Regions from separate parts of the Bacillus sp. PK6-025 genome, predicted to be linked through region 3. Evidence: predicted binding sites of a transcription regulator. Region 3 holds the regulator's gene; each other region holds the start of a gene.
The links. Region 3 encodes Rex, which represses fermentation and respiration genes when NADH is low (regulators of the CRP and FNR family bind a similar motif). Its sites were predicted from a motif close to TTGTGAAATATTTCACAA; they were not measured.
Positions count from the first base shown of each region.

Region 1: M1D67_RS10890 (nitric-oxide reductase large subunit) is a predicted target of Rex. The motif match lies at 2,393-2,410, and genes of this name have one in related genera.
Region 2: arcA (arginine deiminase) is a predicted target of Rex. The motif match lies at 2,368-2,385, and genes of this name have one in related genera.

Region 1 is NZ_CP096509.1:2,076,252-2,080,466, forward strand. It holds gene M1D67_RS10875 (nitrate/nitrite transporter) at 1-1,143, opposite strand, end outside; gene M1D67_RS10880 (DUF2164 domain-containing protein) at 1,364-1,603, shown strand; gene M1D67_RS10885 (Crp/Fnr family transcriptional regulator) at 1,647-2,315, shown strand; gene M1D67_RS10890 (nitric-oxide reductase large subunit) at 2,471-4,215, shown strand, end outside.
Region 2 is NZ_CP096509.1:4,147,051-4,151,265, forward strand. It holds gene M1D67_RS21215 (YfjD family protein) at 1-323, opposite strand, end outside; gene M1D67_RS21220 (YitT family protein) at 570-1,406, opposite strand; guanidine-I (ykkC/yxkD leader) riboswitch at 1,491-1,597, opposite strand; gene argR (arginine repressor) at 1,767-2,207, shown strand; gene arcA (arginine deiminase) at 2,473-3,708, shown strand; gene argF (ornithine carbamoyltransferase) at 3,738-4,215, shown strand, end outside.
Region 3 is NZ_CP096509.1:642,787-647,001, reverse strand. It holds gene M1D67_RS03280 (CPBP family intramembrane glutamic endopeptidase) at 1-254, shown strand, start outside; gene M1D67_RS03275 (YdiK family protein) at 254-445, shown strand; gene tatC (twin-arginine translocase subunit TatC) at 490-1,266, opposite strand; gene M1D67_RS03265 (twin-arginine translocase TatA/TatE family subunit) at 1,273-1,446, opposite strand; gene M1D67_RS03260 (redox-sensing transcriptional repressor Rex) at 1,485-2,129, opposite strand; gene moaC (cyclic pyranopterin monophosphate synthase MoaC) at 2,133-2,639, opposite strand; gene M1D67_RS03250 (ABC-F family ATP-binding cassette domain-containing protein) at 2,785-4,215, shown strand, end outside.

The sequences.
Region 1 (4,215 bases), 1.4 Mb from region 3:
TTCCTGAAAATACATCCAGACCACGATCACAAAGCTGGCAAGGGCTGCTTCTGACAGCGCCATGAATCCGATCGCATAATGGCCGGTTGCCTGAAAAACGCTTGACAGGATGAGTGGCGGGAAGAATCCTCCCAAGCCGCCCATCGCTGATACAATCCCATTGACGATGCCGGCCTGATTTGAAAAATAAAGCGGCACAAGCTTAAAGATGATCCCGTTTCCAAGACCGGCGCACACGGCAACGGTTAATACCCCAAATCCGTAAAGTCCGAGGCTGGGTGAAAAGGCCAATAAAATCCCTGACAAGGTACAGCCGGCAAATACATACATCAACAGCTTCAGCGGGTTGAATTTGTCCGCGAGCCAGCCGCCGACAGGCCTCAGAAAAGTTGCGACAGCGATAAATCCGGCGGTTCTAAGCCCTGAATCAACGGGATCAAGCCCGAAGTGATTAACAAGAAAGTTCGGAAGATAAATCGTAAACGCGACGAAAGATCCGAATGTAATGAAGTAAAACAAGCTTAAAAACCATAATGTCTGATTTCGGTAGACTGCCTTCATTTGCTCTGTTACAGAAACCGTCACTTTTGTTTCTTTTCGATCTCCAAGGATAAAGTTCAATAAAGCGAATACGGCGACTAACACGATGTACATCCGCACCGTATTTTCCCACCCGGCTGTCTTTGCTACGACAGGAGCGGCAAACGTGGTAATCGCTGTACCGACGTTCCCGGCGCCGTAGATCCCATTGACAAACCCGTGTTTTTCTTTAGGGTAGTATTTCGGCAATGATGTGACCCCGATGGAAAAGACCGCTCCGCCGATGCCGAGGAAGAATCCGCCAAGGATCAAGTCGAACAGCGAATCGGCTGTGCTGATCCAAAAAATCGGGAACAGAAGCAGCACAAAGCTGATCATGAACGTGATTCTCGCACCGAATCTGTTTGTGTAGTATCCCAGCGGAATCCTCAGAAGCGAGCCGAGTATGACCGGAATGGCCGTGACAAGGGAGATCTCACTGTCTGTCAGGGCGATGTCCTGCTTAATGTGGGGCATTAAAGAGGAAATCAACACCCAAACCATAAATCCTGCGACTAAACTAAATGACTGCAGCGGTAATTGTATTTTTTGACGATTTACCATTGCGTTTTTGCTCCTTTCAAAGGGAAAAATGAATAAATCAATCAGCATGTTTATCTTACAAAAAGTCTTTTAAAAACATTGTGAATTACGTCACACGGTCATTCGTTTGATTCGTGTTTAATATCGGTAAGTGAGGGATAGTAAACGGATGTAAAAAATAAATGGTTCATTTGCGGACTTTTTCGTTTATCATGAAAATAAAAAAAGGAGTGCCGCTTTTATGTTTATAAAGCTTACGCAAGGAGAAAAGCAAGCGATCATCGAGGAAATCAAACGCTTTTATGTTGAAGAAAGGGGAGAAGAGGTTGGAGACATCGCGGCGATTCAAATGTTTGAATTCGTAAAGGAAAAGCTGGGCCCTTACTTTTATAATCAGGCGCTGAAGGACAGCCGCAGAGTCGTGGAAGAGAAGGCAGCGGCGATTGAAGAAGAGCTCTTTGCGCTGGAGCGCCGTCTGTGACAACGCGCTCTCCTTTAGCAAAACCGAAGGGATTGAAAGACCAATGGAGTTTCTGAAGCAATTTATGATTTTCAGCGGGCTGAATGATGAAGAGTTCAAACAAATCGAGCAAATCGCGGTCAAGCGCACCTATCAGCCGAGAATGTTTGTTTTTATGGAAGGGGAAGAGAGGGAAGCGGTATTCTTCATTAAATCCGGTCTTGTTAAAGCCTTTAAAATCGATGAAGACGGCAATGAGCAAGTGATTTCGATTCTGCAAAGCGGGGACATGTTTCCCCATGTCGGCTTTTTTGACCGCTCCCCATACCCGGCAACAGCCGAAGCCGTTCAGGAAACCGAGTTGATCGTAATCCGCATCGCTGATTTTAATGAACTTTTGATGAAATATCCGGAAATGACAATAAAAGTGATGCAAATCATGGGGAAAAAGATTCTCGATTTGCAAGAGCGGATCCAGGGTTTTATTTCAAAAGATGTCCAGCACCGCTTGACGCATGTATTAATGAAGCTCGCTGCAGAACACGGCATTCCTCAAGAAAAAGGGGTCTACATCAGCCTGCCCATTACCAATCAGGATTTTGCGAACATGGTCGGAACGTCAAGGGAAACGATTAACCGCACATTAAATGAAATGAAAAAGAAAAATCTGCTGACAGCTGACAGGAGCGGAATTTTCATACATGATACAGACTGGCTGAACGGCTGCAATTGAAGGATAAGATGAAGGCTTTCCATTGAACAACAGATGGAAAGCCTGTTTTTATTTTGTTCACAAATCCGCCATTATTTAAGTGATCTGGTTCACAACCGGTGTGCTGCATATCCAGTATCTTAGGACATGCAAAATCAAAAAAGGAGTGAACCGCAATGGAAGTTCAAAGAAAGACGGTGCCCGTTAAAAAAGCATCGAAAAACGGTTTTTTGAAATCTGTTCTCGTCTTTACTTTAATCGTTAGTTTTTCGGTGCTGCTTTTGGGAGGCTATTGGATCTTCAAAGGACTTGCACCAAGACCAGTTGAAGTGTCCGGGCCAAACGGAGAGGTGCTCATGACCAAATCGTCCATTTCAGGCGGTCAGGCCGTATTTCAAAAATACGCGCTGATGGATTATGGCACGATTTTGGGGCACGGATCTTACATGGGGCCTGATTACACGGCCGAAGCCCTGAAAATCTATACGGAAGGGATGCAGGATTTTAAGGCGGAGGCACGATACGGCAAGCGCTTTAAACAACTTTCAGATGAAAAGCAGTCCACCATCCGGAATCAAGTCATCCGCGAAATGAGAAAAAACCGTTATAATCGCGCGTCAGATACATTGAAGCTGACAGATGCGCAGGTTTATGGATTGCAGCAAGTGCGTGATCATTACCGCAATGTCTTTAAAAAAGGAGACGGCTGGGGGCTTGAGCCCGGTTTAATTAAAGAAAGCCACATGCCTAAACGCGACAGAGCGTGGGTTGACAGCGAAGACCAAATCACGCAGATCTCCGATTTTATCTTCTGGACGGCATGGCTTTCTAGTACATTAAGGCCTGGCGACGACATTACGTACACGAACAACTGGCCGTATGATGAAGATGCCGGAAACACGATGTCATTTGCCGCCGTTTGGTGGAGCGGCGCAAGCGTCACCATCCTTATTTTATTTGTCGGCATTATTTTATTCGTGTTTTACCGTTACAAGCTTGGAATGAAAGAGGCTTATCAGGAAGGGGCGTTTCCGGTATTTGATCTGGATAAACAGCCGCTTACGGCATCACAGGTTAAAACCGGAAAATATTTCGCCGTTGTGTCGCTGCTGTTTTTTGTTCAGGCCATGTTCGGAGCTTTGCTTGCCCACTATTATATTGAGCCGGACAGCTTTTTTGGGATCGATTGGATCAGGGATATGTTGCCATTCAGCATATCTAAGGGATTTCACCTCCAGCTGGCGATCTTCTGGATTGCGACTTCATGGCTCGGTATGGGCATTTATGCAGCGCCGCTTGTCGGAGGCCGCGAGCCGAAAAGGCAGGGGCTGCTTGTCGATATTCTGTTTTGGGCGCTGATCGTCCTTGTCGGCGGAAGCATGGCTGGCGAATGGCTCGGAGCGAAAGGCCTTTTAGGAAACAACTGGTTCTTATTCGGCCACCAAGGAATGGAATATATTGAACTCGGCCGCTTCTGGCAGGTCATTCTCGCACTCGGCATGCTGATATGGCTGTTTATCGTTTTCAGAGGCATTAAGAGCGGCCTCAAGCGGGAATCTGATAAAGGCGGTTTGATTCATCTGCTGTTTTATTCTTCGATCGCCATTCCGCTGTTTTACGGTGCAGCCTTTTTCTTTAATCCCGGCACAAATATTACAATGTCGGATTTTTGGCGGTGGTGGATTATCCATCTTTGGGTGGAAGGGATTTTTGAAGTCTTTGCCGTCGTGGTCATCGGCTTTTTGCTCGTGCAAATGAACCTGGTTACGAAAAAATCGACCGTCAGAACGCTTTATTTTCAACTGACGATCCTGCTGGGGAGCGGTGTCATCGGGATCGGACATCATTACTATTACAACGGTTCTTCCGAAGTTTGGATCGGCCTCGGTTCCGTCTTCTCATGCCTGGAAGTGATTCCTCT
Region 2 (4,215 bases), 880 kb from region 3:
ATATCCATAAAGAAAATGCCTTTCGGGCTGAAGCGGTGCTGCGCCATTTTAAGGCTTTTAATGTCCTTGAACAATACAGATTTCTTCCCTGAGAACAGCCGCCCGCCTTCTCCCTCGATCATGCTGAAGATGATGTTTCCTTTTTTCGTGAAGGCCGGAAATATCATTAGAAAAGTAATCAAACCATAGATGATCCCGAAAAGTCCGACTCCCAGGTAAAGCAATGAATATTTCGATTCGAGTTTTATTGCTTCATAAAAGAGCCACAATCCGACCAATCCGAAACCTGCCGTCCCCGCAAAAGCCCATACTCTAAAGAACATTCGGCTTTTCACATCAATTGGCTTTTTTTCTCCCTGTTCCAAAAATAATAGACCTCCTTTACTTCAGCAAGCGGATTTCTATATTAATGATAGTCATGCCACAATCTACCTTACCACAGAAACCGGTTTCTGCATAAAACTTGCAGTGTGAATGATCACGTATTCGTCCAACCAGCAGACGATCTGTCCCTAATCACGACCCGATGAATACAAAAAGGCTCCCGGCCATCTGCCGGCAGCCTTCCCCTATTTTGAAATATCAACAAATCCCTCGCCGAATACATCCCTGACATCGTGGATGATGACAAATGCTTTTTTATCTGTGCTTCTTATAATTTTCTTGAGCATGGACAGCTCTTGTTTATTAATGACAATGTATAGAATTTCTTTGGAATCGCCCGTATAGTGTCCGCGTCCCGTTAATATCGTGACGCCGCGGTCCATCAAGGTATTGACCTGCGCGGCGATCTCGTTTTTATGCTCAGAAATGATCGTGATCGCTTTTTTCGTGTTGAGCCCTTCGATAATGAAATCCATGACCTTTGTGGCGATGTACAGCATGACAATCGTAAACATCAGCTTTTCAGCACCAATGATAAAGTAGGAACTGAACACGACAACTAAATCAATCATCAGCAAGGCATAGCTGATGTTCCAGTCGAAATATTTATTGGCGATTCTCGCGAGAATCGCAGACCCGGCAGTGGTTCCGCCGACACGGATGATCATGCCGATGCCGACGCCGGCAAATACCCCGGCAAAGATCGTGCTGATGATCACTTCATCAGCCGGCACCGTCCAATCTTCAGTAACATGCAGAAAAAATGAATTGGCCGCCACCGCAATGATGGTATAAATCGTCGTTTTTTTATCCAAAAAGCGATAGCCGATAATCAGAAGAATGCCGTTCAGCACAAAGTTTGTGATGCCCGGAGACCATTCAAAAACGTAGTATAAAATCAGCGTGATCCCCGTGACGCCGCCTTCTCCCAAGTCATTCGGGATGGCGAACAGATTCACGGCTAACGCAAAGAAAAATGCGCCTATAACAATCAGGATCATATCCATTGCTTTCTTTTTCATAACTGCATCCCCTTCCTTATTCGTAGTCGATTTCCTGTAAAAAGTAAAAAAGCCCCGGAGAGAAGCTCTTTGATTAAGAGCAAAAACTCCTGGGCTTTTATCCCACCGTGTCATAACGATATCTTCGCTATGTGTTTTCTCTCGGACCAGACCAGCGCGGAACCCACTGCGGAACCCTAGAAAACCACCTTTTCTCTGTTATCAATTTGTCATCTTCAAGCATTATAAGTGAAATTTTGGGGTCTATCAACCCCTTTAACAGCCTGAAAGATTTGTTTTTTTGTAAAATAGCTTCCATCTGCCGACGATAAAACCGTCCTATAATAATAGATATACGTGTTTTGCCTGGGAGGCGCTCTTATGAACAAACAAAAACGGCAATGGCTCATCAAGCAAACCATTCTCGAACATCCGGTAGAAAATCAGGAACAGCTGGCATCCCTGCTGGAAAAACGGGGCATCGCCGTTTCGCAGTCTACCATTTCCCGCGATATTAAAGAAATGTATCTTGTGAAACAGCCCGGTGAAAACGGAAAGCTTGTCTACACGACAAATGCTTCCTTATCCATCAACCCTTCCAAAATATTAAAAGATAAAATCTCCGACGTTGTCCTGCATGTGCATCGGACGGACAACTTGATCATTATTAAAACAATGCCCGGCAACGCCCATGCCATCGGCGTCCTTCTTGATAAGCTGGGAAGCCCGGAAATGCTGGGCTGTATATGCGGGAACGATACATGCCTTGTGATTTCCCAATCGCCTGAGGCAGCCCAATCATTTTGTGATCACTTATGCTGATCCGGCCATCCGGATCAGCTTTTTTTCCCTCAAAAAAAATTTTTTCAAAAAATCCCCTTTAAAAATATACACGTTTTATACGTTCTATTCTCTGCTCCTGCAAGGACTCATTTTCGATTTATCATAATTATTCATTTTTGTTTTTGCTTCATCAAAAAACATGTGAAATATATCACGTTTTCGTTGTTATCGCTTTCACATCGCGCTTTTCCTTCCTGTTTTAAGCTGTACATGTAACAAAAAGAGCTTAGGAGGCGGGATGATCATGACAACACCGATACACGTTTACTCTGAAATCGGCCCTTTGAAAACCGTCATGCTGAAGCGGCCCGGTCGGGAACTGGAAAACCTCACACCCGAATATCTGGAAAGGCTTCTCTTTGACGATATTCCCTTTTTGCCAGCGGTGCAAAAAGAGCATGACCAATTTGCAGAAACGTTAAAGAAACAGGGAGTTGAAGTTCTTTATTTAGAAAAGCTGACGGCTGAAGCCCTGGATGACGCTTTCATCCGCGAGCGGTTTATCGATGAGCTGTTAACGGAAAGCAAAGCAGATATCAACGGCGCTTACGACAGACTGAAAGAGTTCTTGCTCACCTTTGACGCCGATTCGATGGTCGAACATGTGATGAGCGGCATTCGAAAAAATGAGCTGGAACGCGAAAAGAAATCGCATCTTCATGAGCTGATGGAAGACCATTATCCATTTTATCTCGATCCGATGCCAAACCTTTACTTCACAAGAGATCCGGCGGCCGCCATCGGAAGCGGACTGACCATCAACAAAATGAAAGAGCCTGCTCGCAGGAGAGAGTCGCTGTTTATGCGCTACATTATCAATCACCACCCGCGTTTTAAAGGGCATGAGATTCCGGTTTGGCTTGACCGTGATTTCAAATTCAATATCGAAGGCGGAGATGAGCTTGTCTTAAATGAAGATACCGTAGCGATCGGGGTATCAGAACGGACAACGGCTCAGGCGATCGAGCGTCTTGTCCGGAACTTATTTCAGCGGCAGAGCCGGATTCGCCGCGTACTGGCCGTCGAAATACCGAAGAGCAGAGCCTTTATGCATTTAGATACCGTCTTCACGATGGTTGACCGAGATCAATTCACGATCCATCCCGCCATCCAGGGGCCTGAAGGAGACATGCGGATCTTCGTTCTTGAGAGAGGGGAAACGGCAGACGACATTCGTACGACTGAAGAACACAATCTGCCGGAAGTGCTAAAAAGAACGCTCGGCCTTTCAGATGTCAACTTGATCTTCTGCGGCGGCGGAGACGAAATCGCTTCAGCCAGGGAGCAGTGGAATGACGGCTCCAATACACTCGCGATCGCTCCTGGTGTCGTCGTCACCTATGACCGGAATTACATTTCTAACGAATGTTTGAGAGAACAGGGCATTAAAGTTATCGAAATCCCGAGCGGGGAGCTTTCAAGAGGACGCGGCGGCCCGCGCTGCATGAGCATGCCGCTCTATCGCGAAGATGTGAAATAGCCAAACCTAAAGAAAAAGGAGAGAGATCCATGAACCAAACGATTGATTTAAAAGGCAGAAGCTACTTAGCTGAAAAAGATTTTTCCGAAGAAGAAATCCTCTATTTGCTCGATCTCGCCCAAAAATTAAAAGAAAAAAAAGCGCAAGGCATCAAGCATCGCTATTTGGAAGGTAAAAACATCGCTTTGCTGTTTGAAAAGCCTTCTACAAGAACGCGCTGCGCTTTCACGACAGCCTGTATCGACCTCGGTGCGCATCCCGAATATTTGGGCAAAGACGACATTCAGCTCGGCAAAAAAGAATCGATCGAAGACACAGCCAAAGTTCTCGGCCGCATGTTCGACGGAATTGAATTCCGCGGATTTGAACATGAAAAAGTGATTTCCCTGGCAGAGCACTCCGGTGTGCCGGTATGGAACGGGCTGACCGATTTATGGCATCCGACTCAGATGCTTGCGGACTTTATGACAGTGAAAGAACATGCGGGACGCGTAAAAGGGATCAAAC
Region 3 (4,215 bases):
TTTTCATTGCCGCTTTGTTCAGTTCGGTGCTCTTCTCGGTCGTCCATTTGGATTTCAGCCATCTGCTCATTTATACAGCAATGGGATTCACATTCTCCTTTTTATATGTCAGAACCAACCGGATTATCGTGCCTATTTTCGCCCATGTCGCCATGAATACGCTCGTCGTCTTACTGCAGACATTCCGGGAGCCTATTGAAGAATATTTGAAACACGTCGAGAAAATGCAAATGATTATTGGAGGATTTCTATGATGAGAAGCCCTAAATTCTGGGGAGCGATTTATTTATTAACGGGTGTGCTGTTTACATATCTGGCGGCAACCTCGCCCGGAAGCATGTGGTCTTTTTACACGATCCTGCTGATGCTTTTCGCAGCCTATAATATCAGCATTTCCTTTAAAATGTTCGCCCTGGCCGGCAAGATGAAACGAAAAGATCAATAGCCTTTTTTGTGAAGGAAAAGAGCCATTCTGAAAAAGAATGGCTCTTATTTAGTATGGTCGTTCAAAAACGCTTGATTTTCCTCTTGAATCATTGTTTTTTGCGCCTGCCTGTAGGATATTCTTGAAATCACGATACTGATTTCATAAAGAATGAGCAATGGCACTGAGACCATTAAATGCGACAAAAGCTCAGGCGGTGTAATGAGGGCCGCGATGACGAACAACACAAAATATGCGTATTTTCTGATTTTCGCCAAAAACATCGGCGTCACGAGGCCGAGCCTTGTGATAAACATGATGACCACAGGCATCTGAAACAATAAGCCAAAAGGAAGCGTCAACTGAAGCAGAAACTGAAAATATTCGTGTATTCCGATGACCTGGTTGACATTCAGATCATCTGAGACTCTCGTCATAAAGTCCACGACAAACGGAAATAAAATAAAGTAAGAAAAGGCAATGCCGCCTAAAAAAAGAATAATCGATATCGGAATATAGCTGAGCGTCACTTTTCGTTCTTTTTCATACAGCCCCGGGCTAATGAAAGCCCACAGCTGGTATAAAACAAGCGGCGAAGTCAAGACGGCGCCGATGATGAAAGCGAACTGCACGTACACAAATAAAGGATCGGTCAGCTTGAACGCGTTGAGCGTCAGCAGCTTCGCTTCATCCGTCTGCTGCAGATAGATAATCAGCGGCTTTGCCAATAAAAAGCCTGCCACAACAAATAAAACAAAAAAGAAAAAAGTGATCACAAGCCGTCTGCGTAGTTCTGTGATATGTTCTATCAGCGACATTTCTCTTTCCTTCATAAATGTCATCCTATCCTACTGATCTTCTTTCTTTTTATCGGAATCGTCGTCAGCCAAACCTTTTGTCGCATTCTTAAACTCCCTCAGCGTGTTTCCCGCTGCTCTTCCCAGCTCGGGAAGTTTTTTCGGGCCGAATATCAGAAGCGCCACCACGACAATTAAAATAAAGCTTCCAGGACCGATTGGCATAAAGCCTGCCCCCTTTCCTTTATTTTTCGTTTTCCGTTTTACTTTTCCTGCATTGAATAATGTTTCATGAAATACACCAGCGACTGAAGTTCAACCGCCAAATCTATATGATGAATGCGAATGTGTTCCGGCACATTCAAGCGGGCCGGCGTGAAATTAAGAATGCCTTTAATGCCAAGCTCCACCAGCCTGTCTGTAATCGACTGTGCGGCTTGAGCCGGTACCGTCAAAATGGCGACGGGGATATCATCCGTCATATGCTCTTCAAGTCTATTCAGATCATAGACGGGAACACCGCCGACCTCGGTTCCGATTTTTTCCTCATTGATGTCAAACGCCATGGCGATTTTTGTATTATTATTTTTGATAAAATTGTAATGGAGAAAGGCTGTCCCCAAATTCCCCACGCCAATGAGCGTTACGTTCGTCATTTCATCCTGATCAAGCGTCTTTCTGAAAAAGGACAGCAAATAATTGACATTGTAGCCGTATCCTTTTTTTCCGAGCGCGCCGAAGTACGAGAAGTCCCTGCGGATGGTCGCAGAATCGACTTTGACGGCATCGCTCAGCTCAGCGGAAGATACACGCTGTTTTCCGGATGCATGAAGGTTTTTTAAAAAACGATAATATAATGGCAACCGTTTCGCTGTCGCTTGCGGAATTTTTGAATGATCCATGTTCATAAACTAATCCTCCATGTCTACATCAGCTTTTTCCCTTTTATAGTCACCGTTTTTCCCGCCTGTCTTTTCGAGAAGAAAGGTCGGTCCTATCACCATTCCCTTATCCGCCGCTTTGCACATGTCATATACGGTCAGCGCACATACGGAGGCCGAAGTTAACGCTTCCATTTCCACACCTGTGCTCCCTTTGGTCTTCACTTTAGATTGAATATGCAGGATGCTCTTCTGTTCTTTCTCCTCCCAGCGAAAGGCGATGTCGACTCCTTTCAGAGCGATCGGATGGCACATCGGGATGATGGCGGATGTCTGTTTTGCGGCCATGATTCCGGCCACTTGCGCCACCGACAATACATCGCCTTTTCCGATTTCCCGGTTTTTGATTTTTTCATGTACTGTTCGATTCATAGACACGCTTGAAACAGCCGCAGCTGTGCGTACTGAAGCTTCCTTTTCGCTTATATCAACCATCTTGGCTCTGCCTTGTTCATTAAAATGTGTAAACTCATTCATGTTCTGAACTCTCCTTATAACGATCATACACTATTTTTTTCATTCTGTCTTTTTCTTTGGCTAAAATCTTCCAGACTTCACTTAATGTTTGCTGACTGCGCAGTGATAGGCTACACTTAAAATAGCAGACAAGAGGTGAAAGATCATGATGATTTTACAAGTGAACCAACTTTCAAAATCGTTTGGAGCCGATACGATTTTAACGAATATAAAACTCGAAGTCAGATCTCGGGACCGGATTGCGATCGTCGGACGCAACGGCGCCGGAAAATCGACTCTTCTAAAGATTATCGCAGGAAAACTTTCATATGAAAAGGGGGACATCATCAAGCCGAAAGATTTGACGATGGGCTACCTTGACCAGCATTCCGGCCTCGATTCCAAGCTGACGCTCAAAGAGGAATTGCTGTCGGTATTTGATTTTCTGAAAAAAATGGAACAAGAAATGCGCGCGATCGAGGAAAAGATGGCGCAGGCCGGACCGGACATGCTTGAATCATTGATGAAGACGTATGACAGGCTTCAGCAGGAGTTCAAGGACAAAGGCGGCTACCAATATGAGGCAGAGGTCAGATCCGTCATGCACGGGCTCGGCTTTGCGGGATTTGACGACTCCGTCCGCGTCCAGGACTTAAGCGGAGGTCAAAAAACAAGGCTTGCCCTCGGAAAAATGCTTTTGACAAAACCCGACCTCCTCATTTTGGACGAACCGACAAACCACTTGGATATCGATACCCTGACATGGCTTGAACAATATTTGCAAAATTACAGCGGAGCGATTTTAATCGTTTCCCATGACAGGTACTTTCTTGACAAAGTGGTTACCCAAGTTTACGAGATCAGCCGGTCCCAAAGCAAAAAATATACCGGGAACTACAGCTCTTATCTCCAATTAAAAGCCGAACAGCTGGAAAAGGAAACAAAGCTTTATGAAAAGCAGCAGGACGAAATCACCAAGCTGCAGGAGTTCGTCGACCGGAATCTGGCTAGAGCTTCGACGACGAAACGGGCGCAGAGCAGACGAAAGCAGCTTGAACGGATGGAGATCATGGACAAACCGCTCGGAGATGAAAAGTCGGCGTCTTTCCGCTTTGAAATTACAAGGCAAAGCGGAAACGATGTACTGCGGGTGGAAGGCTTGACAGTAAGCTATCAGGAGCAGCCCCCGCTTCTCCGTTCATTGAACTTTCACATCACCCGCGGGGAAAGCGTTGCACTGGTCGGACCGAACGGAATCGGCAAGTCAACCCTTTTAAAAGCATTGATTCAAAAGCTGCAGCCGGTATCGGGAACAATCGCGACAGGCTCCCATGTCTCAATCGGCTACTATGACCAGGAACAGGCTGAATTGACGTCGTCAAAACGCGTGCTTGACGAGCTTTGGGACGATTATCCGGAAATGAATGAAAAGGATATCCGGACCTGCCTCGGCAACTTCCTGTTTTCGGGAGAAGACGTATTAAAACCTATACACGCGTTAAGCGGCGGCGAAAAAGCAAGGCTTGCCCTCGCCAAGCTGATGCTCCAAAAAGCGAACTTCCTTATTCTTGATGAGCCGACAAACCATCTCGACCTG